Regions from separate parts of the Atlantibacter sp. MEI4A-1023 genome, predicted to be linked through region 2. Evidence: predicted binding sites of a transcription regulator. Region 2 holds the regulator's gene; each other region holds the start of a gene.

Region 1 (4,215 bases), 1.2 Mb from region 2:
ACGCCGTCTGGAATACCGTGGTTATGACTCTGCGGGACTTGCGGTTATCAACAGCAGCGGAGAGATGACGCGTTTACGTCGTCTTGGCAAAGTTCAGATGCTGGCGCAAGCCGCACAGGAACAGCCTCTGCATGGCGGTACGGGCATTGCCCATACCCGTTGGGCGACCCACGGCGAACCGTCGGAAATTAACGCACACCCGCATGTGTCCGATCACATTGTGGTGGTTCACAACGGCATCATTGAAAACCATGAACCGCTGCGCGAGCTGTTGCAGGCGCGCGGATACGAATTTGCTTCCCAGACCGATACCGAAGTTATCGCGCATCTGGTGCACTGGGAGCTGGAGCAGGGTGGCACCCTGCGTGATGCGGTTCTGCGCGCTATCCCGCAGCTGCGCGGCGCATACGGCACCGTTATCGTCGACACCCGCAATCCGGATGTGCTGCTGGCCGCGCGTTCTGGTAGCCCGCTGGTTATCGGCCTCGGTATGGGTGAAAACTTTATCGCGTCCGACCAGTTGGCGCTGCTGCCGGTGACCCGTCGCTTTATCTTCCTGGAAGAAGGCGATATCGCGGAAGTGACTCGCCGCAACGTCACCATCTTCGATAACAAAGGCGAAGAAGTTAAACGTCAGGATATCGAATCCAACCTGCAATATGACGCGGGCGACAAAGGCGTTTACCGCCACTACATGCAAAAAGAGATCTACGAGCAGCCGAACGCCATCAAAAACACCCTCACCGGGCGCATTAGCCACGGCGAAGTGGATTTAAGCGAGCTCGGCCCTCAGGCTAACGATCTGCTCTCGCAGGTTGAGCATATCCAGATCGTGGCCTGCGGTACCTCCTATAACTCCGGTATGGTGTCGCGCTACTGGTTCGAAGCGCTGGCGGGCGTCTCCTGCGATGTCGAAATCGCCTCTGAATTCCGCTATCGCAAATCTGCGGTACGCCGTAACAGCCTGATGATTACCCTGTCTCAGTCTGGCGAAACTGCCGATACCCTGGCAGCGCTGCGCCTGTCTAAAGAGCTGGGATATCTGGGCTCGCTGGCGGTGTGCAACGTTCCGGGCTCTTCGCTGGTGCGTGAATCCGATCTGGCGCTGATGACCAAAGCGGGCACCGAAATCGGCGTGGCCTCTACCAAAGCCTTCACCACCCAGCTAACGGTGCTGTTGATGCTGGTGGCGAAGCTAGCCCGCCTGAAAGGCCTGGATGCGTCTATCGAGCACGATATTGTGCACGGCCTTCAGGCGTTGCCGAGCCGTATCGAGCAGATGCTGTCCCAGGACAAGCGCATCGAAGCGCTGGCGGAAGATTTCTCCGACAAGCATCACGCCCTGTTCCTGGGCCGTGGCGATCAGTATCCGATCGCCCTGGAAGGCGCGCTGAAGCTGAAAGAGATCTCTTATATTCACGCGGAAGCCTATGCCGCTGGTGAGCTGAAACACGGCCCGCTGGCGCTGATTGACGCCGATATGCCGGTTATTGTGGTTGCGCCGAACAACGAACTGCTGGAGAAACTGAAATCCAACATCGAAGAAGTGCGTGCCCGTGGCGGCCAGCTTTACGTCTTCGCCGATCGGGATGCCGGTTTCACCAGCAGCGACAACATGCACATCATCGAGATGCCGCATGTGGAAGAGGTGATTGCGCCAATCTTCTATACCGTTCCGTTGCAGTTACTGGCCTACCATGTTGCGCTGATCAAAGGCACCGACGTAGACCAGCCGCGTAACCTCGCGAAATCCGTTACTGTAGAATAATCCCACAAGCCTCACTGTCATGGTGAGGCTTTCTTTTTTGGCTGGTTTTTATCCAAAAAAATCCCCCTTTTTTTATGACAATGCGTCATCCCGAACTACCTTTTATCTTGTCACAAAAATAAAATTTTACGTCAATAGTGCTGTCATAATTGTGATTAACCTTTTGATAAATAAAAAATTTATGGTTGATAATTTCACGAGATTTTCCTTGTCATAAAACTGTCATAATTCGTACATTTAACTGTCACCAAAGTGTCCTATTTTGCTCATCGTAGCCACTAAACAACGAATTACGATCCAGCAGGAGACATTATGAAAGTTATGCGTACCACCGTCGCAACTGTTGTCGCCGCGACCTTATCGATGAGCGCTTTTGCCGTTAATGCTGCGGCGAGCCTGACTGGCGCCGGTGCAACCTTCCCTGCGCCGGTGTATGCCAAATGGGCAGATACCTACCAGAAGTCCACGGGCAGCAAAGTGAACTATCAGGGTATCGGCTCCTCCGGCGGCGTTAAGCAAATCATTGCGAATACCGTTGATTTTGGTGCCTCTGATGCGCCGCTGAGCGACGAAAAACTCCAGCAGGAAGGCCTGTTCCAGTTCCCGACCGTGATTGGCGGTGTGGTACTGGCGGTGAACCTTCAGGGCGTGAAATCCGGCGAACTGGTGCTGGATGGCAAAACCCTGGGCGATATCTACCTGGGCAACATCAAAAAATGGGATGACGAAGCGATTGCTAAACTCAACCCTGGCCTGAAATTGCCGTCTCAGAACATCGCCGTGGTGCGTCGTGCTGACGGTTCCGGTACCTCCTTCGTGTTCACCAGTTACCTGGCGAAAGTAAACGAAGAGTGGAAATCCAAAGTAGGTTCTGGCTCTACTGTAAACTGGCCGACCGGTCTGGGCGGTAAAGGCAACGACGGCATTGCCGCCTTCGTACAGCGTCTGCCGGGCTCTATCGGCTATGTAGAATACGCTTACGCTAAGCAGAACAACCTGGCGTACACCAAACTGGTTTCCGCTGACGGCAAACCGGTCAGCCCGACCGAAGAGAGCTTCTCTAACGCAGCTAAAGGCGTGGACTGGAGCAAATCCTTCGCGCAGGACCTGACGAACCAGAAAGGTGACGAGGCGTGGCCGATTACCTCCACCACCTTCATCCTGCTTCACAAAGAGCAGAAGAAACCGGAACAGGGCGCTGAAGTGTTGAAGTTCTTCGACTGGGCCTTTAAAGATGGTGCGAAACAGGCCAATGACCTGGATTACGCCAGCCTGCCGGACAGCGTGGTTGAGCAGATTCGTGCTGCATGGAAAACCAACGTGAAAGACAGCAGCGGTAAAGCGTTGTACTGATTTGCCCCTGAGTCGGTGGGAAGAAATTTCCAGCCGACTGACAATGGGTAATGGCAATACCCTGAAAACTGGCGATAATGCCGGTTTTCAGGGTTCTGACAAAAGAGTGAATTATGGCTGCCACTAAGCCTGCATTTACCCCTCCGGGGAAAAACGGTGACATGATATTCAGCGCGCTGGTAAAACTGGCTGCGCTGATTGTGCTATTGCTGATGGGCGGCATTATCGTGTCCCTGGTCATCTCCTCATGGCCAAGCATTCAAAAATTCGGCTTCTCATTCCTGTGGACCAAAGAGTGGGATGCGCCGAATGACATCTACGGCGCGTTAGTGCCGATCTACGGAACCCTGGTGACTTCGTTTATCGCCCTGCTGATTGCGGTGCCGGTGAGCTTTGGTATCGCCCTGTTCCTGACCGAGCTGGCCCCAAACTGGCTGAAGCGCCCGCTGGGTATCGCGATTGAGCTGCTGGCGGCTATTCCGAGTATCGTTTACGGCATGTGGGGCCTGTTTATCTTCGCCCCGCTGTTCGCCACTTATTTCCAGGAGCCGGTGGGCAATGTGCTCTCCACTATTCCGTTTGTTGGCGCGCTGTTCTCCGGCCCGGCGTTCGGTATCGGTATCCTGGCCGCAGGCGTCATCCTCGCTATCATGATCATTCCGTACATTGCCGCGGTAATGCGTGATGTGTTCGAACAAACCCCGGTGATGATGAAAGAGTCGGCTTACGGCATCGGCTGCACCACCTGGGAAGTGATCTGGCGCATTGTGCTGCCCTTCACCAAAAACGGCGTGATCGGCGGCGTGATGCTCGGTCTGGGCCGCGCGCTGGGCGAAACCATGGCGGTGACCTTTATCATCGGCAACACCTACCAGCTCGACAGCGCCTCGCTGTATATGCCGGGCAACAGTATTACCTCCGCGCTGGCCAACGAATTCGCCGAAGCGGAATCCGGTCTGCACGTCGCAGCATTGATGGAACTGGGCCTGATCCTGTTCGTGATTACCTTTATTGTGCTGGCGATTTCTAAAGTGATGATTATGCGTCTGGCGAAAAACGAGGGGGCACGCTAATGGCGACCATCGAATTGCAAT
Region 2 (4,215 bases):
TGTTGCGCCTGCGCCAGATCGGTTTGCGCCTGCTGGCAATGGCGTTCGTGCTGCGCTTTGTGGCTTAACCACTGGTGATGCTGCTGGTTGCGCTGGTACTGCGCCTGCAACGCGTGCTCTTCTGAAGTAAGCGCCTGCAAACTTTCCGCAAGCTGCTGGCGCTGCTCATCATTGAGCAACATCACGCCCTGCGCCTGGGATTGCAGTTTTTCCAGATCGATACGCGCCTGCTTATGCTGCTCAAAGACCCGCGCGGAAATCACGCCGTAAATTTCGGTGCCGGTCAGTTCTTCGAGAAGCTCTGCGCGCTCCTGGGCTTTCGCGTTCAGGAATGCGGCAAACTGCCCCTGCGAGAGCATCATCGAGCGGGTAAATCGGTCATAATCCAGCCCGGTTAATGTGGCAACGGCATCGAGCTTGTCATTCACTTTATCCGCCAGAATTTTCCCGTCGGCGCTACGGGCCAGTTCCACGCGGGGCGGCTGGAGTTTGCCGTCCGGCAGATAGCGGGCGCGATACTGGCTCCAGAACGCGCGATAGGCCACGCCTTTCACTTCAAATTCCACTTCCGCCAGACACTCGGCGGTGTCGCGGGTCATCAAATCATTCTGCGACTGGGAGATGGTGTTGAGGCGCGGCGTCTTGTGATACAGCGCCAGGCAAACGGCATCAAGCAGGGTGGTTTTCCCCGCGCCGGTTGGCCCGGTTATAGCAAACAGTCCATTGCTGGAAAACGGCTCCTGGGTAAAGTCGATTTTCCATTCACCCTTCAGGGAGTTGAGGTTCTTAAGACGCAGGCTCAAAATCTTCATGCGTTTTCCTCCTGCTGCATCGTCTCCAGGGTTTGGGCGAACAGCGTCCTCAACCTGGCGGCTTCATCCTCTTCCAGCGCTTCGCTTTGCAGGCGGCGCTCAAACACTTCCTCTACGCTGAGTTCGCTCAGGGTTTCGGTTTCCAGCCGGGCGATAGCCTGTTCTCGCTGCTCGCGGTTACGGCGCAGTAAGATCACTTCCACCGGCAGATTTTCGGTCATGGCAACGATATGGCGCTGCATATCGTGCAGGAAATCATCGCTGACAATTTCGATATCCAGCCAGGTTTTCGGCTCGGCGGGCGCGTCGCGCCACTGCTCAAGCTGCTGCTCGATTTGGGCCAGCGTGCCTTTGATCATCGCCAGCGGCTGGGTAACCGGTACTGCCAGTGGGGTGATTTTCGCCAGCGATGCGCCGGAAAACTCCACCAGATTCACCACTTTTTCACTGCCGGTTTCATCAAAACTTAATGGGATCGGCGAGCCGCAATAGCGGATATGTTCGCTCTTTGCCACCGTCTGGGCGCGATGAATATGGCCCAGGGCGATGTAATCCGCCGCCGGGAAATGGCTGGCGGGGAACGCGTCGAGGGTGCCGATGTAAATATCGCGCACCGCATCGGTTTTGGTGACGCCCAGCGCGGTTAAATGGCCGGTTGCGATAACCGGCAGCGCGCGTTCGCCACGCAGCTGGCAGGCGGCTTCAAAGCACTCCTGGTAATGACGGGTAATGGCGTCCAGCAGTTGCAGTTGTTTATCGCTGCCCGATTCGCCGGCGCGGCTTTTAGTGATGTCGCGCGGGCGTAAAAACGGGACAGGGCACAGTACCGCGCCCGGCTCGCCATTCCGTTTATTGATAATCAATGCCTGGCCTTCAGGATCACGCTGCGCGCTGGCGACCACCCGGGTATTCAGGCAGGCCAGCAGTTCGCGGGATTCGTTGAGCGTCGCAACCGAATCATGATTGCCCGCCAGGACGATTAACTCACAGCCGGTCGGCTGGAGATCCACCACGAAGCGGTTATACAGTTCACGGGCGTAGCTCGGCGGCGAACCGGTATCAAAGATATCCCCGGCGACGATAATGGCATCCACCTGCTGCTCCGCCGCCGTCTGGCGCAGCCACGTCAGGAAGGCCTGGTGCTCCGCCGCGCGGCTTTTGGTATAAAAATTTTGACCGAGATGCCAGTCTGAGGTGTGGAGGATGCGCATCGTCATTCCCTGTGGCGTAAAAGCGAAAGGGGGATTATAACCCTCCTTATACTTCACTGTCCTGACGCCAGATTTATACAGCAAACTGATGGGTCATAAGACCGTCATCTTTTTCATAAATCTGTCATAAAACTGACGCATAATGGCGCCGCATTCAGAAAATTCGACTTAATTTGACAGGGCTAATCATGGCGAGACGTATCCTGGTCGTTGAAGATGAAGCGCCAATCCGTGAGATGGTGTGCTTCGTACTCGAACAAAATGGCTTCCAGCCGGTTGAAGCGGAAGATTATGACACCGCGGTGAATCAGCTTAACGAACCCTGGCCCGACCTTATCCTGCTGGACTGGATGTTGCCGGGCGGTTCCGGGCTTCAGTTTATTAAACATCTCAAACGTGAAGCGCTGACCCGCGATATCCCGGTCATGATGCTGACCGCGCGCGGTGAAGAAGAAGACCGGGTGCGCGGGCTGGAAACCGGCGCGGACGATTACATCACCAAGCCGTTCTCCCCGAAAGAGCTGGTGGCGCGGATCAAAGCCGTGATGCGCCGCATCTCCCCGATGGCGGTGGAGGAGGTGATCGAAATGCAGGGGCTGAGCCTCGACCCCAGCTCCCACCGCGTGATGACCGGCGAAAACCCTCTCGATATGGGCCCTACCGAATTCAAACTGTTACACTTCTTTATGACCCACCCGGAGCGGGTTTACAGCCGCGAGCAGTTGCTTAATCACGTCTGGGGCACCAACGTATATGTAGAAGACCGAACCGTGGACGTGCATATCCGCCGCCTGCGTAAAGCGCTGGAGCTGAGCGGGCACGATCGTATGGTGCAAACGGTTCGCGGAACCGGCTACCGCTTCTCAAGTCGTTTTTAATCACGATAACCGGAGAGTGACGCGTGCTGGAACGGCTGTCATGGAAAAGGCTGGCCCTTGAGCTGGTGCTGTGTTGTATCCCGGCCCTGATTTTGGGGGCCATTTTTGGTTACTGGGCGTGGTTTCTGCTGCTGGCGGTCACCAGCCTGCTGGTCTGGCATTTCTGGAATTTAATGCGCCTTTCCTGGTGGATTTGGGTCGATCGCAGTATGACGCCGCCGCCGGGGCGGGGGAGTTGGGACCCGCTGCTGTACGGCCTTCATCAAATGCAGTTGCGTAACAAAAAGCGCCGCCGCGAGCTGGGCAGCCTGATCAAACGCTTTCGCAGCGGCGCGGAATCCTTGCCGGATGCGGTGATCCTCACCACCGAAGAGGGCAATATCTTCTGGTGTAACGGCCTGGCTCAGCAACTGCTGGGGCTGCGCTGGCCGGACGATAACGGTCAAAACATCCTTAACCTGCTGCGCTACCCCGAATTCACCAACTGGCTAAAGGGGCGGCAGTTTACCCGCCCGCTGAATCTTGTGCTGAATAATGGCCGCCACCTGGAATTCCGCGTTATGCCTTACAGCGAAGAACAGCTATTAATGGTGGCGCGCGACGTGACGCAAATGCACCAGTTGGAAGGCGCACGGCGTAATTTCTTCGCTAACGTCAGTCACGAATTGCGTACACCGCTGACGGTGCTCCAGGGCTATCTGGAGATGATGGACGATAAACCGCTCGAAGGCCCGCTGCGCGAGAAAGCCATCCATACCATGCGCGAGCAAACCCACCGGATGGAAGGCCTGGTCAAGCAACTGCTGACCCTGTCGAAAATCGAGGCCGCGCCCGCGCTGGTGCTGAATGAGCAAATTGACGTGCCGATGATGTTGCGGGTGGTGGAGCGCGAGGCGCAAACCTTAAGCCATAAAAGACATACGCTTACATTTGACGTCGACAGTCATTTAAAAGTGCTGGGCAATGATGAACAACTGCGCAGTGCGATATCCAACCTGGTGTATAACGCGGTCAACCATACTCCGGAAGGCACGGCGATTACCGTAACCTGGCAACGCACACCGCAGGGAGCAAAGTTTTCGGTACAGGATAACGGACCGGGAATTTCAGCGGAGCATATTCCGCGTCTTACCGAGCGTTTTTACCGGGTGGATAAAGCCCGTTCCCGCCAGACTGGCGGCAGCGGACTGGGGCTGGCGATTGTTAAGCACGCCCTCAGCCACCACGATGCGCGGCTTGAAATCGAGAGCCAGCCAGGTAAAGGCACCACCTTTAGTTTTGTGCTGCCGGAACGGCTTATCGCAAATCCTGCCC
Region 3 (4,215 bases), 2.0 Mb from region 2:
GCGTTGCGCAATACCTCACTTTCCTGCAGGAAAACGGGGTAGAGAAAAAAGATATCAATTCGGCAAATTTGCGTACCCAGCCGGATTACGACTACCAGAACGGCAAAAGCATTCTTAAAGGCTATCGCGCGATCCGTACCGTTGAAGTTACTGTACGCCAGCTCGATAAGCTTAATAACCTGCTCGACGGGGCGTTAAAAGCGGGCCTGAACGAAATTCGTGCAGTCTCCTTAGCCGTAGCGGACCCGGAGCAATACAAAGATAAAGCGCGTAAAGCGGCGATTGATGACGCCACCCACCAGGCGCAACAGCTGGCGGAAGGTTTCAAAGGCAAACTCGGCCCGGTTTACAGCGTGCGTTATCACGTTTCCAACTATCAGCCGAGCCCGGTGGTTCGCATGATGAAAGCAGACGCCGCGCCTGCGGTATCCGCCCAGGAAACCTACGAGCAACCGACCATTCAGTTTGACGATCAAGTCGATGTGGTGTTTGAACTGCAGCCAGGCCAGGGGCAGACCACCACGCAGTCACAACCTGCGACCACTACGCCTTCGCAAACCGCGCAGTAATAACAAAAAACCCGCCACTGGCGGGTTTTTTTATACCTGGCGCAACACTCTGTGTCCGTATTCCAGCAGCGCATCGGTGACGTTGCGCATCATCCGGCTTTCCGGCGCAAAACGGTGCCAGTAGAGCATCCGGCGCTGGAACAGGCCCGGCGTCAGGTCGATCAGCTCACCGCTTGCCAGCTCTTTTTCAATCTGCAGATGCGGGATCATACAGCAGGTGGTGCCCTGACGCGCCAGTTGCACAAAGGCTTCAGACGAGTTGACGATGTGGCAGGGCACGCTGCCCGGCGACAGGTCGAAGTTCTGCTGCAAAAATGCCTGATGCATATCGTCCAGATGATCGAACGCCACGGCAGGAGCTTTCAGCAACGCGGCGCGGGTAACGCCGTTAGGGAAATAGCGTTCCGCAAAGGCTTTCGAGGCCACGAACAGGTAATCCAGCGCGCCCAGTTGATCCACCAGGCAGCTTGGCAGCGGTTGGGGCTGAATACTCACCGCACCGACCACTTCACCGCGACGCAGACGTTCCTGGGTACGGGTTTCATCCTCGACCTGAAGATTAAGGCGAATCGGCGAATCCACCAGCACCGGCGCTAACGCTGGCAGCAGCCACGTCGCCAGACTGTCGGCGTTAACCGCCAGCGATAGCAGCAGCGGCGTAGAGCCGGTTTGCTCATCCCCCAGCCACTCATCTTCCAGCAGCTCCACCTGGCGCAGCAGTGCCAGCAGTTTTTGCCCTTGCTCGGTCGGGCGGGGCGGCACGGTACGCACCAGCAACGGCTGGCCGAACAGAATCTCCAGTTGCTTTATCCGCTGCGACACCGCCGATTGAGTGATGCACAGTTTTTGCGCCGCGCGCTCAAAACCGCGTTCACGAATGACTGCGTCCAGCGCCTGCAATGTTCTGTAGTCCGGGCGTTTCATGTCTCGGGGCTGCTCCTGAATTCCTGATAATCGGTACTATTGGGCACTATGACATAATTTTCCCGGCGTTACCGACAAAAACAGAATCTGGCGGATATTTGCCGCGCCAATAGATGCCCCTTTTCGTCACGCCTTGTTCTATAATGCGCCACAGATTTCATACCACAGGCAAAAGACCATGACGCAGGATGAACTGAAAAAAGCAGTGGGTTGGGCAGCGCTTCAGTATGTGCAGCCCGGCACCATCGTAGGAGTGGGTACAGGATCGACCGCCGCACATTTTATTGATGCGCTTGGCACCATTAAGCATCAAATCGATGGCGCGGTTTCAAGCTCTGATGCTTCCACCGAAAAACTCAAGGCGCTCGGCATCACCGTTTACGACCTCAACGAGGTGGATTCGCTGGGGATCTACGTTGACGGCGCTGACGAGATCAACGGTCATATGCAGATGATCAAAGGCGGTGGCGCGGCGTTAACCCGCGAGAAAATCATAGCCTCGGTGGCGGAGAAATTTATCTGTATCGCGGATGCGTCCAAGCAGGTGGATATCCTTGGCGCGTTCCCGCTGCCGGTGGAAGTGATCCCGATGGCCCGCAGTTGCGTGGCGCGTCAACTGGTTAAGCTGGGCGGCCGTCCGGAGTATCGCCAGGGCGTGTTGACCGATAACGGCAACGTGATCCTTGACGTGCATGGCCTTGAAATTATTGACCCTGTGGCGCTGGAAAACGCAATTAACAGCATTCCAGGCGTGGTCACGGTAGGGCTGTTTGCTAACCGTGGCGCAGACGTCGCACTGATCGGCACCGCCGACGGTGTGAAAACCATCGTGAAATGATCTGAGCGGGGTACGAAAGTGCCCTGTTCCAGAAAAAAATTTCCCCAGGGAAATTTGGTGACATCTGTCACAATTACGACACACTCCTGTCATTCCTTTTGTCTTTATTCTTTGGAGCAATATTTTATTCTGGCTTTTGCAGTTGGATGATATTTCTTCAAAATCGTGACGCAAACGTTCATATTGCCGGGCCGCGAAATTTTGATATGTTGGCAGAAGGGTGACTTATTACCCAGCACAACATCAGCTCAGAATAACAGGGTCGGGAAATGGCAAAAGTATCACTGGAAAAAGACAAGATTAAATTCTTACTGGTGGAAGGTGTTCACCAGAAAGCCATCGATAGCCTGCGCGCAGCAGGGTATACCAATATCGAATATCACAAAGGCGCGCTGGACAGCGAGCAACTGAAAGAGTCCGTCCGTGATGCCCATTTCATCGGCCTGCGATCCCGTACTCATCTGACTGAAGAGATCTTCGCTGCGGCGGAAAAACTGGTGGCGGTAGGCTGTTTCTGCATCGGCACCAACCAGGTTGACTTGCAGGCGGCGGCGCGTCGTGGCGTGCCGGTGTTTAACGCGCCATTCTCTAATACCCGTTCGGTTGCCGAACTGGTGATCGGCGAACTGCTGCTGCTGCTGCGCGGCATACCTGAAGCAAACGCCAAAGCGCACCGCGGTATCTGGAACAAACAGGCGGCGGGCTCTTTTGAAGCGCGTGGTAAAAAACTGGGGATCATCGGCTACGGCCATATCGGCACCCAACTGGGCATTCTGGCGGAATCGCTGGGTATGCACGTTTACTTCTACGATATCGAAAGCAAACTGCCGCTGGGCAACGCCACGCAGGTACAATTTCTCTCTGAACTTCTTAACATGAGCGACGTGGTTAGCCTGCATGTGCCGGAAAACGCCTCCACCAAAGATATGATTGGCGCGGAACAGCTGGCGCTGATGAAGCCGGGCTCGCTGCTGATCAACGCCGCGCGCGGCACCGTGGTAGATATCCCGGCGCTGTGCGATGCGCTGTCACGCAAACATCTGGCGGGTGCGGCAATCGACGTATTCCCGACCGAACCGGCCACCAACAGCGATCCGTTTAACTCACCGCTGTGCGAATTCGATAACGTGATCCTGACGCCGCACGTGGGCGGCTCCACCCAGGAAGCGCAGGAAAACATCGGCCTGGAAGTGGCAGGTAAACTGGCGAAGTACTCTGATAACGGCTCGACCCTGTCAGCCGTGAACTTCCCGGAAGTGTCGCTGCCGTTGCACGAAGGGCGCGTCAGCCGTCTGCTGCACATTCACGAAAACCGTCCGGGCATTCTGACCGCTATCAACCAGATCTTCGCCGAGCAGGGCGTGAACATCGCGGCCCAGTATTTGCAAACCACGTCGCAAATGGGTTATGTGGTGATTGATATCGATGCGGAAGAAGATGTTGCGTTTAATGCGCTACAGGCGATGAAAGCGATCCCGGGCACCATCCGCGCGCGTCTGCTTTACTGATTTTTCTGAATCGAAAAAACCCACTTCGGTGGGTTTTTTTATTGCCATTGCCAGGTAGCGGTCGGCGTGATCACGGCGGGCAGTGGAATATCCCACTCTTCAACCGGCAGGGATTCTACCTGTTGGCAATCATGGGCATAGCCAACCGGGAAAAGGCCGTGTTGACGCCAGTTTTGTAGCGTGCGGTCATAAAAGCCGCCACCCATGCCGAGGCGCTGACCAGCGGAATCAAACGCTACCAGCGGGGTAACCAGCACATCGAGTTGGTGGAGCGGTAAAACGTGGCGCACATCCAGCACTGGCTCATGAATTTTAAACTGATTGAGCACCAGATCGCTGTCAGGAAAGTAGCGCAGAAACAGCAGATTCCCCGGAC
Region 4 (4,215 bases), 410 kb from region 2:
ACGGTCGAAATTAAAGCGGCGGGCGCGCCGGGCGCGGATCTTTACGTTGCCTTACGAAGTTTCGGGGGGTGATTCACACCCCCCGTCGCAGGCTTAATTGCGGAACGGATTTTTACCGTTGCTCTGCGTTGCGGAGGCGGGTTGCACCGCGCTCGCTGGCTGAGCGGCTGGCTGGGTCTGTGCGCTGGTGGTGGCGTAGCCATCCGCAGCGGCATCCTGCCGGGAGTTTTCCGGTGCCACGATTTCAGGCGTGGTAGAAACCGGTTTGCCCAGGTTGCTGTTGAGGATCTGCAGATCCTGCTCGTTCAACGTTCCCAGCGCGGATTTAATATTCAGCTGGTTAATCAGGTAGTTGTAACGGGCACTGGAGAGCTGCTGCTTCGCGTTGTACAGCGTAGTGGTGGCATCCAGCACATCGACGATGGTACGGGTACCCACTTCGTAACCGGCTTCTGTCGCATCTAATGAACTCTGGGCAGAAACCACCGCCTGTTTATAAGCGTTGATGCTGCTGATAGAGGCATTGATGTTATTGAAAGACGAACGCACGGTTTGCACCACGTTGCGGTGTGCGCTTTCAAGCTGCTCGCTGGCACCCACAAAGTTGTACTGCGCTTGTTTAACCTGGGACGTCACCGCGCCGCCGCTGTAAATCGGTAGGGAGAAGTTAATGCCGACTTTGTTCTGACCGACGTTACTGTCGTTATACTGGGCGGTATTGGTCGCGGAGCCGCTGTAAGAGCTGTCAGAAATGCCGGTCGATGCGGTCAAACCCACTGTCGGCATATGGCCGGTTTCCGCCAGGCGAATCTGCTCGCGCGCCAAATCCTGGCTCAGACGCGCCTGCAACAGCGCCAGGTTGCGATTTTCCGCTTCTTTCAACAGATTGTTGACTGAATCCGGTTTCGCGGTTTTGAACGCGTCCACGTTCAGCGAAGCCAACTGCGGGTAATAGTTGCCGGTCACCTGGCGCAGCTGTTCCAGCGCGTTATCCAGATTGTTGCGGGCGGTGACTTCGTTCGCCAGCACGTTATCGTATTGGGAACGGGCGTTCTGCACGTCGGTGATCGCCACCAGGCCCACGTTAAAACGCTGGGTGGTCTGGTCTAACTGGCGATAAATCGCCTGTTTCTGCGCTTCGGTAAAGGAGAGCGCATCGATCGCGCTCAGCACGTTAAAATACGCGGTCGCGGTGTTCAGGATCAGGGTTTGCTGATCGGTCTGGAAAGTGACGTCCTGAATCCCGGCGCTTTTTTCCTGAAGCGTTAACTGACGCCATTTCGACATATCGAAAATAGTCTGGGTCAACGACAGCGATGCGCTGGTGGTGTTGGAGTTAACGCCATTCGCATCGCGGTAACCATTACTGTAAGAGTAGTCTGCGCCAAGGCCGAGCTGCGGTAATAAAGGACTGCGAGCTTCGTTGATTTTTTCGAATGCGGCATCACGATCGGCGGCGGATCTACGCAGGTCCGGGTTGCTCAAACGTGCTTGCTGATAAACCTGTAACAGGTTTTCTGCCTGGCTCATGGCGCTGAATCCGGTAAGGCTCAGGCCGATAAGAATGGGGAGCAGTTTCTTCATTTGCATTCCTTGTTGTGAAGCAGAATTTGTTTATTAGCGCTGACAGAAGTCGAAAATTGTCGCCGATTTTAGCAGAATCCGCGATATGTGAAGATTGGCCTTCTGTGCCTTATGCCATTAAATTTCATCAATCTACCATATTGGCGTTATAACGACAGGTAAACTGAGTTGAATACGTTCACCACCACCCTCATTTATAACAGGCTTTGATCATGAGTAAACCAGACGATCGTGCAGTGACTTTCACAAAAAACGATGTAGAAATTATTGCACGGGAAAAACTGTACCGCGGCTTTTTTTCGTTAGATCTGTATCGTTTTCGACACCGCCTTTTTAATGGTGAAATGAGCGGCGAAGTGCGGCGTGAAATTTTTGAGCGCGGTCATGCTTCAGTCCTGCTACCCTTTGACCCTGTGCGTGATGAAGTGGTGCTGATCGAGCAGATCCGTATCGCCGCGTATGACACCAGCGACACCCCGTGGTTGCTGGAGCTGGTCGCCGGGATGATTGAACCTGGCGAAAGCGTGGAGGAAGTGGCGCGTCGCGAAGCCATGGAAGAAGCAGGATTGGTAGTGGGACGCACGAAGCCAGTATTGAACTATCTCGCAAGCCCTGGCGGCACCAGCGAGCGGTTATCGATTCTGGTGGGTGAAGTGGATGCCACGCAGGCCGAAGGTATACACGGCCTGGTGGAAGAAAACGAAGATATTCGTGTTCATGTGGTAAGCCGGGAACAGGCATACCAGTGGGTAAAAGAGGGGAAAATCGATAACGCAGCCTCAGTCATCGCACTGCTCTGGCTGCAACTGCACTATCAAGAAATACGTCAAGAGTGGAACACCTGAATATGAAGCGCTATACCCCCGACTTTCCAGAAATGATGCGCCTTTGCGAAACCAATTTTGCAATTTTGCGCCGCTTACTGCCGCGAACGGATGCAGTGGGCGAAACAGTGAGCTATCAAGTCGGCAGCGCGCAATACCGATTAACGATTCTCGAATCCACCCGCTACACTACGCTCGTGGAAATCAAACAGACCGTGCCCGCTATTAGTTACTGGAGCCTGCCGTCAATGTCGGTGCGGCTCTATCATGACGCGATGGTGGCGGAAGTGTGTTCAAGCCAGCAGATCTTTCGCTTCAAAGCACGTTATGATTACCCGAATAAAAAGTTGCATCAACGCGATGAAAAGCATCAGATTAACCAGTTTCTTGCTGATTGGTTGCGCTACTGCCTGGCGCATGGAGCGATGGCGGTTCCGGTTTGTTAGCGTCGTGAAACCTAAGGACACCCTTTGGAACGTTTGTTGAATCTTCCTGTTGCGGATGGGGCGAGCGTCAGGATTTTACAAATTACCGATACCCACCTGTTCGCGCAAAAAAGCGAAACGCTGTTGGGCGTCAATACCTGGAGTAGTTATCAGGCTGTGCTGGAGGCTATCACGGCACAGCAGCGCCCGTGCGACCTGATCGTCGCGACCGGCGATTTAGCGCAGGACCATACGCCGGAGGCTTATCAGCACTTCGCGCAGGGTATCGCCGTCTTCTCTGCGCCCTGCGTCTGGCTGCCGGGCAACCATGATTTCCAGCCCGCCATGTTCAGCGCGCTTCAGGATGCGGGCATCTCCCCGGCGAAGCAGGTGCTGTGCGGCGACAACTGGCAGATCCTGCTGCTGGACAGCCAGGTGTTCGGCGTTCCTCACGGTGAATTAAGCGAATATCAACTGGATTGGCTGGAAACGAAGCTGGAGGAAAACGCCGAGCGGTTCACCTTGTTACTGCTTCATCACCATCCGTTACCGGCAGGATGCAGTTGGCTGGATCAACACAGCTTGCGTAACGCGGGTGAGCTGGACGCGGTGTTAAGCCGTTTTCCGAATGTGCGTCACCTGCTGTGCGGGCATATCCACCAGGAACAGGATCTCGACTGGAATGGCCGCCGTCTGCTGGCGACGCCGTCGACCTGTGTCCAGTTCAAACCCCATTGCGCAAATTTTACCCTTGATACCATCGCCCCCGGTTGGCGCTGGCTGGAGCTGCATGCCGACGGTACGCTGACCACCCAGGTCGAACGCCTTGAGGGGACGCAGTTCAATCCTGATACCGCGTCTGAAGGCTACTGATGTCCACGCTTCTCTACCTGCACGGGTTCAACAGTTCGCCACGCTCTGCGAAAGCAACCCTGTTTAAAGCCTGGCTTGAACACCACCACCCGGCGATTAAGATGATCGTGCCGCAACTGCCGCCGTTTCCCTCCGATGCGGCGGAACTGCTGGAGTCGCTGGTGCTGGAGCACGGCGGCGAAGAACTGGCGGTGGTGGGCTCGTCTCTCGGCGGGTATTACGCCACCTGGCTCTCCCAATGCTTTATGCTGCCAGCGGTGGTGGTTAACCCGGCGGTGCGCCCCTTCGAACTGCTGGTCGACTATTTAGGCCAAAACGAGAACCCCTACACCGGGCAGCAATATGTGCTAGAGTCACGCCATATTTACGATCTCAAAGTCATGCAAATCGACCCGCTGGAAGCGCCGGATTTGATCTGGCTGCTCCAGCAGACCGGGGACGAGGTGCTTGATTATCGCCAGGCAGTGGCTTACTACGCTTCCTGCCGGCAGACCGTGATTGACGGGGGT

What was found. The regulator PhoB, encoded in region 2, activates phosphate uptake and scavenging genes when phosphate is short. The targets are predictions, from matches to a motif close to CTGTCATAAAACTGNCNNAT.
Region 1: the regulator PhoB is predicted to act here: its motif matches at 1,977-1,996, upstream of pstS (phosphate ABC transporter substrate-binding protein PstS).
Region 3: the regulator PhoB is predicted to act here: its motif matches at 2,396-2,415, upstream of serA (phosphoglycerate dehydrogenase).
Region 4: the regulator PhoB is predicted to act here: its motif matches at 1,706-1,725, upstream of nudF (ADP-ribose diphosphatase).

Annotation. Positions count from the first base shown of each region.
Region 1 covers NZ_CM149568.1:4,712,354-4,716,568, forward strand. The annotation lists gene glmS (glutamine--fructose-6-phosphate transaminase (isomerizing)) at 1-1,768, shown strand, start outside; gene pstS (phosphate ABC transporter substrate-binding protein PstS) at 2,081-3,121, shown strand; gene pstC (phosphate ABC transporter permease PstC) at 3,235-4,194, shown strand; gene pstA (phosphate ABC transporter permease PstA) at 4,194-4,215, shown strand, end outside.
Region 2 covers NZ_CM149568.1:3,502,276-3,506,490, reverse strand. The annotation lists gene sbcC (exonuclease subunit SbcC) at 1-812, opposite strand, end outside; gene sbcD (exonuclease subunit SbcD) at 809-2,023, opposite strand; gene phoB (phosphate response regulator transcription factor PhoB) at 2,212-2,901, shown strand; gene phoR (phosphate regulon sensor histidine kinase PhoR) at 2,925-4,215, shown strand, end outside.
Region 3 covers NZ_CM149568.1:773,687-777,901, forward strand. The annotation lists gene ACVV26_RS03725 (oxidative stress defense protein) at 1-569, shown strand, start outside; gene argP (DNA-binding transcriptional regulator ArgP) at 600-1,493, opposite strand; gene rpiA (ribose-5-phosphate isomerase RpiA) at 1,672-2,331, shown strand; gene serA (phosphoglycerate dehydrogenase) at 2,601-3,839, shown strand; gene ACVV26_RS03745 (5-formyltetrahydrofolate cyclo-ligase) at 3,878-4,215, opposite strand, start outside.
Region 4 covers NZ_CM149568.1:3,913,701-3,917,915, reverse strand. The annotation lists gene tolC (outer membrane channel protein TolC) at 94-1,584, opposite strand; gene nudF (ADP-ribose diphosphatase) at 1,797-2,429, shown strand; gene ACVV26_RS18545 (DUF1249 family protein) at 2,432-2,854, shown strand; gene cpdA (3',5'-cyclic-AMP phosphodiesterase) at 2,879-3,706, shown strand; gene yqiA (esterase YqiA) at 3,706-4,215, shown strand, end outside.